DNA from 2 places in the Lacticaseibacillus sp. YLM2-1 genome. Region 2 is predicted to be linked to the other one. Evidence: predicted binding sites of a transcription regulator. Region 2 holds the regulator's gene; the other holds the start of a gene.
The links. Region 2 encodes LexA, which represses DNA repair genes until DNA is damaged. Its sites were predicted from a motif close to CNAACANNTGTTNG; they were not measured.
Positions count from the first base shown of each region.

Region 1: a site for LexA is predicted at 2,008-2,021, ahead of AC07KQ_RS00145 (glycoside hydrolase domain-containing protein). Genes of this name have one in related genera too.

Region 1 is NZ_CM152617.1:26,616-31,941, reverse strand. It holds gene AC07KQ_RS00155 (TMEM175 family protein) at 172-777, opposite strand; gene AC07KQ_RS00150 (sulfite exporter TauE/SafE family protein) at 955-1,728, shown strand; gene AC07KQ_RS00145 (glycoside hydrolase domain-containing protein) at 2,073-4,223, shown strand; gene AC07KQ_RS00140 (hypothetical protein) at 4,243-4,746, shown strand; gene AC07KQ_RS00135 (hypothetical protein) at 4,679-5,326, opposite strand, start outside.
Region 2 is NZ_CM152617.1:764,793-770,118, reverse strand. It holds gene AC07KQ_RS03655 (hypothetical protein) at 59-967, shown strand; gene AC07KQ_RS03650 (flavin reductase family protein) at 1,229-1,846, shown strand; gene AC07KQ_RS03645 (AEC family transporter) at 1,869-2,816, shown strand; gene AC07KQ_RS03640 (hypothetical protein) at 2,830-3,303, shown strand; gene lexA (transcriptional repressor LexA) at 3,434-4,060, opposite strand; gene AC07KQ_RS03630 (hypothetical protein) at 4,189-4,383, opposite strand; gene AC07KQ_RS03625 (AI-2E family transporter) at 4,888-5,326, shown strand, end outside.

The DNA of each region.
Region 1 (5,326 bases), 740 kb from region 2:
TGATATAAAAATAATGACTATTTCAAAAAAGTACTTTGTAAATTCTGATCCATTTATCAAGCATTATCCTTTAACTGGTAAAGTGCTTAAATTCTCAAAGAGATCTCGCTATTCATTTCAGAACCTGGTTATTCAGGCAATCACATTGCATTCAAATCATTCAGTCGCTGCTCATTTTACTTTGCTTTGGCGCTGAAGCCGGCGTCCAATTGTATTATTCAAGGTTCGTGCGCCTAAACCGAGGGCAATCACAACAAGAATCCACTTCGGCAGCAGCAAGCCCACAAGAATGTAAACAACGGCAACGAGCACCATGAGTGATACCGCGCGATATTCCTCCCAATCATGGGCATTTAGGTTTTCCTTTTTTGGTTGTTCGCCAATGACGGATCGGAACAAAATAAATTGAAACAAATCGACCATAAAAATAATGATGGCAAATAATGTTGCACTGATCCGACTGCCTGGATGGTCACCGATGAAACTGGTCGCAAACGGCACTAAACAGATGAACACAAGATAGAAAAAATTTAATACTAAGAAATTAGTGCTCGGTTGCGTAACGGTATGTAGTAGTTCTTGGTGAAATGTCCAGTATTGGCCGACCACCGCAAAACTGATAAAGTAAATGACGACAGAGAAACCAGTCGCATAAAGATCTGCTATGGTCAGTGTTTTAGGCACCTTAATGTCCAACACCATTAATGTCAGCACAACCGCAAAAACGCCGTCAGAAATGGCATCAAGTCGGCTCTTACTATTTTCAAACATGTGCATCTGTCCCTTCTTCGCTTTTTATCATAACCCCAAATGACGGTGCTTTAGCGTATGATTGACCTATCAACGTTCGCCAGCGTAAAAAAACTGTGAGTGCCCCATGGTCACAGTACGACCTGACACATGGCATTTCTAGATGCGCTAGATGACGTCCATTCAAATTCTTGGAGGAGCAATATGAATTTTTCGATCTTTGCCTTTCTACTGATTGCCGGGATCGGTGCTGGGTTAACGTCTACTTTAGCTGGCTTGGCTTCACTGGTTTCGTACCCCGCCTTGCTTGCAATTGGCGTGCCGCCGGTCATTGCTAACGTCACAAATACCGCGGCACTCGTTTTCACTGGGGTTGGCTCGGCTGTATCCTCACTGCCAGAGCTCCGTGGCCGCGGTAAATTTCTCTGGCGGCTGATCTTACTGGTATCACTTGGTAGTATTTTTGGCAGTGCCTTGTTGCTGATCGCCCCGGCAGCCACATTTGAAAAAGTTGTGCCTTTCTTCATCATTGCCGCGGGCCTGTTACTACTCTTCAGCGGCCGACTGCCCACGCAAGAACATCGTCCCGGAGAACCTGCACGCACCTTAACATTTGGACAAGAAGCCGCTCAAACCATCGTCATTTTTGTTACTGGCGCCTATGCTGGCTATTTCGGGGCCGCTGCGGGTGTGGTCATGCTGGCAACCTTAACCTTGACCGTTGATCAACCATTCATCATCTCCAATTCTATGAAGAATCTGACCGGATTCGCCGCCAATGCCATCGCCACCGTCATCTACGCCTTCACCACCAAAATTGAATGGCTCATGGTCATCCCGCTTGGTATCGGTCTGTTCATCGGTGGCTATATCGGCCCCATCATCGCCCGCCGCCTGCCGGTCCAACTGTTGCGATTCATCATCGCAGCCTTAGCCTTTTTGTTAGCAGCTAAGTTATTTGCGCAGGCTTATCTTTAGGAATAGGTCAAAAAATGGGATTATTTATTTTTGTCCCTTCGAAACAGCCGATTCCCTGGCGAATTGGTATAGAACCCATAAAGTGAAAGGCTCGGTAGATGCTTGTATATCTGCCGAGCCTTTTTGATGACCCACTCTATTTCAATATTTTTAGCAATTCACAGCAATTTTTTACAAAGCCTTTCCGAGATAATATCGAGCGTCAAGAGCAGACGGTCTTCCTCCCAAAAACAAAAACATTTCCTTGCAAAAAAGAATGCAATGGATGTAGAACGATACCGAACACATGTTCGTTATACTGCAACAGACGTGTTGCACACATTGATAATAAAGGAGACTTTAAAATGGCAGATGAAGCAGTACGAGCCGTTCAAAAATGGCTCAACAAAACGTATGGTAGTGTTCCTGGCTTTGTCGCAGCTCCAGAAAACGGACAAACAGGTTGGCCAACAATTTATAGCCTGAGAATGGGATTACAGCACGAAATCGGTATTAGTGCTATTGGTGAAGGCTTTGGCGATACGACCAAAAATGCTTTAGCACCTGTTGTAGGTAGTCTGAAACCAGGATATAAGGGGAACATTGCTCAACTCATTCAAGGGGCTTTCTGGTGCAAAGGAATTAGTCCAGTAGACTTTAATAATGAGTTCACGAATAATACCCTTAATGCTGTTAAAGAACTTCAGCAAGATGCTGGCATTGCGGCTGATGGCTCTGTGACAGTGGCATTTATGGCGGCTTTGTTTGACATGGCAGCTTTCGTCTTAGTTTCAAGCGGCGATGCTAAGGTTCGAACCATGCAGCAAGCGCTCAACCGTAAATTCTCTGGGGAATTACAAGAATTGATGCCGTGTGATGGAATTTATCAACGAGCAACCAATACAGCGTTGATTTATGCCTTACAACGAGCAATCGGTATGAGTTCTGCGCAAGCAAATGGTAACTATGGTCCAGGGACAATTGCCGCTACACCTACTGTTAATCAGGGAGCCAATAGCGACGTTGTCCAGGTCATCCAATACGGCTTGTATGTGAACGGCTTTTATACAGGGGCATTTGATGGCTATTTTAGTTCAGACGTAGCAACGGCAGTGGTAGCTTTTCGAAAGTTTATGAATTTACCGCCATTTAATAGCACAGCTGACCTAACCGTCATCAAAGGATTGTTGACTAGCAACGGCAATACTAATCGTGATTCAAATACTTTTGATACAGCAACTCAATTAAGTGCTGCACAGGCAAAACAACTAAAGCAATTCGATTTTTCAATAGTTGCTCGTTATCTAACTGGCAGCGTTGGTGCAGGGGCTGCCGAACGTGATAAATACTTGACTTCCACGGAACTTGCAAATCTTACTGAGGCTGGACTAAAAGTTGTGCCAATATATGAAGATGGTGGCTATGAGCTTGATTACTTTAGTCTACAGCAGGGAATTCATGACGGATTTGTTGCAAGTAGTACTGCTGCTAAGTTAGGGTTTCCGGCTGCAACTACGATTTACTTTGCAGTTGATGTGGATGTTCAAAGTGGCGATATAGATGGCACAATTATTCCTTATTTCCGTGGTATTAGCCAAGCTATGAACAATAGTATTTTCAAAATTGGAATATATGGAACACGGAATGTATGTAATCGGGTAACCGCTGCATCTGGAACCAATATTCTTTATTCCTACGTCGCTGATATGTCATATGGCTGGAGCGGAAACCTAGGTTTTAAAATGCCCAAAAATTGGGCCTTTGATCAGTTTGTGGAATACTCAGCTGCAGGTGTTGATATTGACCAAGTAGCTTCTTCAGGGAAAGACCAAGGAAGTGGAACTTTTAAAGTAGATCCTAACGCAGTACGCCTTGAATTTGCCCGCACCATAATTAATAATGCCTATCAGTTAAAACCATTACAACCAGATATTCCGACCTTAGAGGTTGATGGCCCTGAAATTCATGTGTCAACTATTTTGGCAGAGTTTTATATTAAACTATCAAGTACTTTTGCGAGCAACGACAGTGGGGCTCCACTAGGTTTTACAATTTCTAATGGCAAATTAGGCACTCAAGTACAATCTGAGATCGATAAATTCAAAGAGGCGCACGAAGCTGCAAGGAATTTTGACTTTACGGCTTTGCTTGGTACACTGGGGCCAATGATTGGCAATGGAAATCTAAAGGTTGGAATGTCAACTAAAAATGGAATGTTGGGGTTTAAAGTGGTCTGTGAGTCTACAACAACAGTTGTTACTAACGGCCAACAGGAAAATGTTACAACCTCATTGAGTATTGAGATATACACTAAACCAAATGGATTGGGGATCCCAGCTGAGGATTATAAACCAATTTATGTTCCCGTTTCTGAACATGAACCAAACCTGGAGTGGATTCCTTGGGCGGCAGGAGCTGTTGTATTAATAGCAACAATTATTATGGCTCCAGAAGTAGCGGCTACGCTTGTTGGAACGGCTGCTAAACTATTACCAGCGACATTCATTGCTGCTTAGCTTTTAAGGAGGTGATTAATTGGAGTTGTTACAATTAATGCTTGGTGTGCTTGGATTCACAGTGTTATTAAGTTCTCTTTTTTTAACAACACTGGTACGGCGACAAGCTGCGCATCAAAAGCGTAGTGAAGCCTATATAGAAGTAGCTAAATATCTGGGTGAAAATCCAACTTTATTTAAGAAGGTAAACCAATTGGTCAAATTGGAAAGCACAACAAAGATTTTATCATTGGTGTTTTTCTTAGGCGGCTGGATAGTCTATTCAATAAACGATTTTCTGATAATTTCTTTGGACGACAGTGTCCGTGTAATGATTTTGTGGACATCAATTGTCTTGTTTGTTATTTTAACCATTGTGCAGATGATGCTAGAATTTCGGCACAAAAAATTGTTGGCTTCTCCTTTGTCTAATATTTCTCTAGTGGAGAATACTGCAGGAGAGAAACGCTGGATTCTCAGCAAGATACTGTTAATGATTGGGACTGCGATATTGACAACATGGCTACAGCTTGTGGCTCAATGATTACTAACTGATAAACCTTCAAAAATTGATCCGTTAGATTATACTCTAACGGATCGTTCAAAAGCATCCTAAAACAAGGCTTAAAATCTGATTCAAAGAAAACTAAATTAATGATACCTAGATTTAGTATTCTCAAGCCAATTGAAGGTGTTTGCCCTTCAAAAAATTCCCTTATTGTTTTAGAAATCTCTTCTGTCTTTTTTAAAAGTTGGTACTCCTTCATCTGGAGCATCAACTTTTTTTGGTTGATTACATAGGATACAATGCCCAAAACAATAGTAAAGGAGAAGACGCCAATAGCCAACAATGAATTGTCTATCGTACCGGTGGAAATAGTTTCTGTAAGAATGATCATAAGGAAGCCTAACGTAGCAACGGCACTTAAAGCGTAACCAACTAGAACGATCTTTGCCCAATGTGCCAACACACTTATTTGAGGATTGCTGCTTTCTCCAAATCGATAAGGGCTGGTAGCATCACTCTTAAAAGCCCGCCTTAAACTCATAGGATCGTATTTAAACCTATATCTTAAGTAATACGTATAAGCTGACAAACCGAGACTTACAAAAAGTAATGAAAA
Region 2 (5,326 bases):
TACTGGACATTCCTTATATTAAAATAAACCTTTTTCATCTTATTTCAGGAGGCACAATATGCGACGTGAACGTATTCGCAAGAATCGTCGAACGCTTTATCTCACGCTCACCGGTATTGGTGCCGCGGTTATTTTTGTAGCTGTTTTTATGTGGCTCGTTCTTCGCGGTGCTAAAGTTCAAGGCCCGGTGACATCTTCCAGCAGCAGTGTTTCATCTTCAGTCACCGTCACACACCCATTTAACAGCGGTACTTATAAGGCTTCGGGCACGGTCATCGATCTAGACCGTGATCAACATGACTTAACCGTCTATGTTAAGCTGACAGATGACCAAACCTACACTCGCCTGCTCATTCTCGATCCTCATGGGCATCCATTTGTCGTCAACGACACCGGCAGTTTTAAGCGTAAAAATGGCAAACTAACATTGACATCCGAACACGCTAATGTTTATGAATACGCCAGTGCGACGACGTACAAGAACAATAAGCCGACTGCCGTTCGCCAGTATTCAGTCGATGGCGCGACCGGCACTGTTCGAAGCTACACCAAGACGCTCACATCCGAGTTGAACAACACGATTACGCTGAAAAACAAAACACCGCACAGTTATCGCTATGTTGAGACCAATTTGCCACTAAGCAAATCGAAGAAAAAGCTAACCAGTCTGGCTAAATTCAAAACCACGCAAGAAACAGCCAGCGCACAGTCAAGCACTGTCAGCAGCGCACCGGTCATCGTTAGCCAACCAAGCGAGCCACCATCATCAGCGGCGCCAGCGCCTTCTGTTCAGCCGAGTGTGGAAAGTCAACAGAGCACGGTTGATAATAGCGGTAGCAATCATAATGGAAATAACAATAACGGTCAAAACGAGTCCCAAACTGACGGCAATTCGAACCCATCTAGTGAACAACCATCCCCGTCACCAGACAGCAGCTCGTCAGCTTCAAACAGTAATCCCAGTTAATTGATTTCCTTAAAAAATCTTACTGACACCCGACTTTTCAGGTGTCAGTTTTTATATGATCAATGACATCCTTGTGATGACTTTAAAAAACATGCCATGACTGACATCAATGATGCCAAATGATGGTTCCACTTTGACGCCGCCAACTGCCTGCGCTAAACTTGCAACCATAGTGGGCAAAATCAAGTTGATGACCACACCCAAATGCGACCCACTCAATTTAACGCACCTGCCGCGTTACCAACTTTCTGGAGGACCACGATGTTCAACCTTGCTGCCGCCGACTTATCCGCGCGTGATCAATATAAATTGCTGGCTGGCAGTATCATCCCGCGGCCAATCGCTTGGATTACCACGCAAAACACGACTGGCCTCATCAACCTAGCGCCTTTTTCATTTACGACCGGGATTTCAAACCAACTGCCACTGTTGTCAGTAGCAGTTTTACGTGATGGGGGTCAGGCAAAGGATACCGCTGCAAATCTATTGGCGCGCCACGAGGCCGTTGTTCACATCGTGAGTGCAGATCTCACGAAGGCCATGAATCAAACAGCTGCCCGCTTAGCACCTGATCAAAGCGAGTTGTCGTTGATTGACCTGCCGTTAGTTGCAAGTACGGACATTCAGGTGCCGGGGTTGCAGGCAGCGCGTGTTCGATTTGAAACCAAGCTTTATCAATACGTGCCGATTCGTAACGCTGATGGTGACATTTTGACTGATCTTTTCATTTTAGAAGTGCACCGATTCCATTTTGCCGATACGGTTCTTGATCCGACAACGCTTCACATTGATCCCACCGTTTTGGCGCCGATTGCCCGCCTCGCCGGGCCGACATACGCCGAGCTTGGACGCACCTTTACACTGCGGCGGCCAAAATAATTTTATAAAGGAGTGTCAGTATTTGACCGCGTTTATTTCCAGTGTTTTTGGTGTTCTTGAAATTTTGATTCTAATCGCAATCGGCTATTTTCTGACAGCACGCGGGTGGTTTAATGACCATTCAAGTAAAATCATTGCCAAAGTTGTCACCCAAGTTGCTTTGCCAGCCTACATGATTGTCACGATTGCTTCAAAATTCACGGCGCCAATGTTGCTGCGACTCTTGCCAGATTTGTTTTTCCCAGTCCTTTCCATGATGATCCTATTTGCCTTATCATTTCTGGTTTGCTACTTATTGAAGGTGCCACATGCACGTAAGGGTACCTTTAAGTCAATGTTTTTTAACTCCAACACAGTTTTTATCGGCTTGCCTGTCAACTTAGCCTTATTTGGGCCAAGTAGTCTGCCATATGTGTTGGTCTACTACATGGCCAACACCACCATTTTTTGGACCATCGGCGTTTACCTTATTCAAGGTGACGGCCCGCGCCCAGCTAAATTTGATTTGAAAAAGGCACTTGGAAAAGTGTTCTCACCACCGTTACTCGGTTTTATGTTAGGGATTGTGCTTGTGCTTTTAAAAATCAAATTGCCGACTTTCTTGATGGCCGATCTGACTTATGTCGGTGCCTTAACTGTTCCCGGCTCCATGTTCTTCATTGGCATTGCTTTGCATCAAGCAGGCTGGGGTAAATTAAGAATCAGCAAAGAAGCTTTGGGTATTTTCAGTGGCCGCTTCCTCTTTGCACCGTTACTCATGACGGCGCTTGTCGCCTTCGCCCCTGTCCCAACTTTGATGAAACAAATCTTTATTTTGCAATCTTGCATGCCGGTCATGACCAATGCGCCTGTTGTTGCCAAACTGTACGATGCGGATTCCGATTACGCTGCTATCATGGTCACCGAAACAACGCTGCTTTCGATGATCGTGATCCCAATCGTGATGACTTGCATCCAGTTCATTCACTAGGAGTTGCTGTCGAATGAAAAAGCGCTATCTGCTACTAGCAGCAATCTTGATCTTATCAGGCTGCTCACAAACTACCTCAACCCCAAAAAAGACAACATCATCATCGAGCGCAACATCACAATCGCACACGGTCAAAAAAGCTGTTCCGAAAGCGACCTTAGGTACATTGGTTGGCCATGCGTTCGTCCAAACAAAAGATGCTACCAAAGCAATTCGAGTCACCTCATCCACCAGCGGCTACTATCTTGAAACATTAGCCAATCGAGATGGTGTCTTTGAAAGTACTGATAGTGGTATTTTTGCTGCTGATTTGACCCTCAAAGGCCGAATCTTCACCTTCACTGGTAAAGCGCAGCCGCAAGCCTCTGCTAATACGATACAATTTCAATTAACAAAAACCGGTAACTTAAAGCAGTTGCCCGATGGTCCCGTTTATAAAAAGGTGCCACAAGACGATCTCGATCGCCTCGCCCAACAAAACCAATAAAGTGTCTGAGCAAAAAGACATCAGCCGTGATCCTATATTTTGTGGGATCACAGCTGATGTCTCTTTTGTTGATGGTACATTTTTAATTGGATTTAAGTTGCCATGCCTAGTCATTCACGACTTCAAATGGTTAAACTAATGCCGGCCGATATAAACTCACAACGATGCCAAGAATCGTTACATCCGGGAAAAACATATCATCCATACTGTCATTTTCAGGATGTAACCGAATGCCGTTCTTTTCTTTATAAAATCGCTTGACAGTGGCTTCATCTTCCTCAGTCATTGCAACAACAATCTGCCCATTCTCGGCGTCATTCTGCTTCTTGACAATAATCTGGTCACCATCTAAAATGCCGATTTTGATCATTGAATTACCTTGAACTCGCAACATGAATAATTCGTCAGCGGCATACGGAAGATCGTCTGGTACCGGAAAATAATCATCGATATTTTCGATGGCCGTAATCGGGACCCCTGCAGCAACTGTGCCGACGATCGGAATACCGTGATCCTGAACGCCAATGAAGTCACGTCCGGCTGAGGTCACTTCAAGCGTCCGCGGCTTCGCTGGATCCTTAGCAATAAGTCCCGCCGCCAACAATTTCTCCAAGTACGCTGCCACCGTGCTTGACGAACTTAGACCGACTGATTTGCCGATTTCGCGAACCGTGGGCGGGTACCCATGATCCTCGATTGCATCATAGATTGATTGTAAAATTTGTTTCCAACGTTTCTGACTTGCTTGTGTTGGCATCCGCTCACCGCCTCAGTTCTAATTGATTACACAAAGCATACCAAAGCGAACGAACGTTTGCAATGATTTTATGCCTAAATAGCAAAAAAGTCCACAGATAAAAAGCATCTGTGGACCTCATCCTTAAATTAATTATGCAATAATGGCATCTTATGCATCTGACGCCGATCACATCTGCTTTTGATGACCGCGTAGAAGAAACTCAAGAAAATATCAAGCGCGATTAACAAAATGCCGGCTGTCGCAAAGTTGCTGAATAACAGCAAGGTTGCCACGAGGGTCAGAGTAATTAATGTCCATTTTGCGCCCCGTAGGATTGTCATGTGGGGTCACTCCTCTCCGTATCGGATAAACCGACATATACTCACCGTTTTGGTTGTGACTCTAATCATACCCAATTTTTGAGTTTTGTAAAGCCTTTGTATACATAAAATTTACATTTGATGCCTTTATTTAGGGTTTTTAAAGATTTGTAACGATTATTCCATGTTGTTTGTAAATTTTATGTAATCTTTTTTAACATCAAATCAATCCGCTTTTAACACGGCTATCCTCGAAATATGACCATGAGTCGAGTATCATTAATGGTACAGAGCGTGAACAGGCACGTTTAGAAACCGGAGCATAAGTGGCCTCCAACCTAAATGGCCGGGCTTGGGTCATTTGGGTTGGGAGGTCCTTATGTGCAGGTTTCTGTGCCTGTGAACGCGTTTTAATGAGCGTGAACAGGGCCCTGCCGCAAATCTGGCTAGTCACTCTCATCGTTTGTTATTGTCATGAAGCTTATACATCCAACAGGTATCACAATTGTAGAGGAGGGTACCCCCTTGAAACATACCGACTCGTGGCTCTATCGCCGCTTTCTTAATAGCAAGTTTATGATCCTGCTAGTTGACTTGTTACTGGCATTGCTCGTGATTTTCGTTTTCACTAAAATTGCGTGGGTTTTCCAGCCAGTACTGGATTTTCTCGGGATTATCGCGCCACCGTTTATCTTTGCCGGCATTCTCTTCTACCTTACTGTCCCGATTATCAATCGATTAGAAAAATTCGGACTTCATCGTGGTTGGGCAATTGGCCTGTTATTCATTGTGCTGATCGGTTTGTTGGCGTGGGGATTGTTGCGTTTCATTCCGGCAGTAAGCAATCAAATTACCAGTATTGTCCATTCAGCGCCGCAAATCTTTGATGAAATTGGCAAATGGTTGGATAATCTGAATGACCAGCAGAATATTCTCTCACAGCATGATCTCAATGAGATTGCAG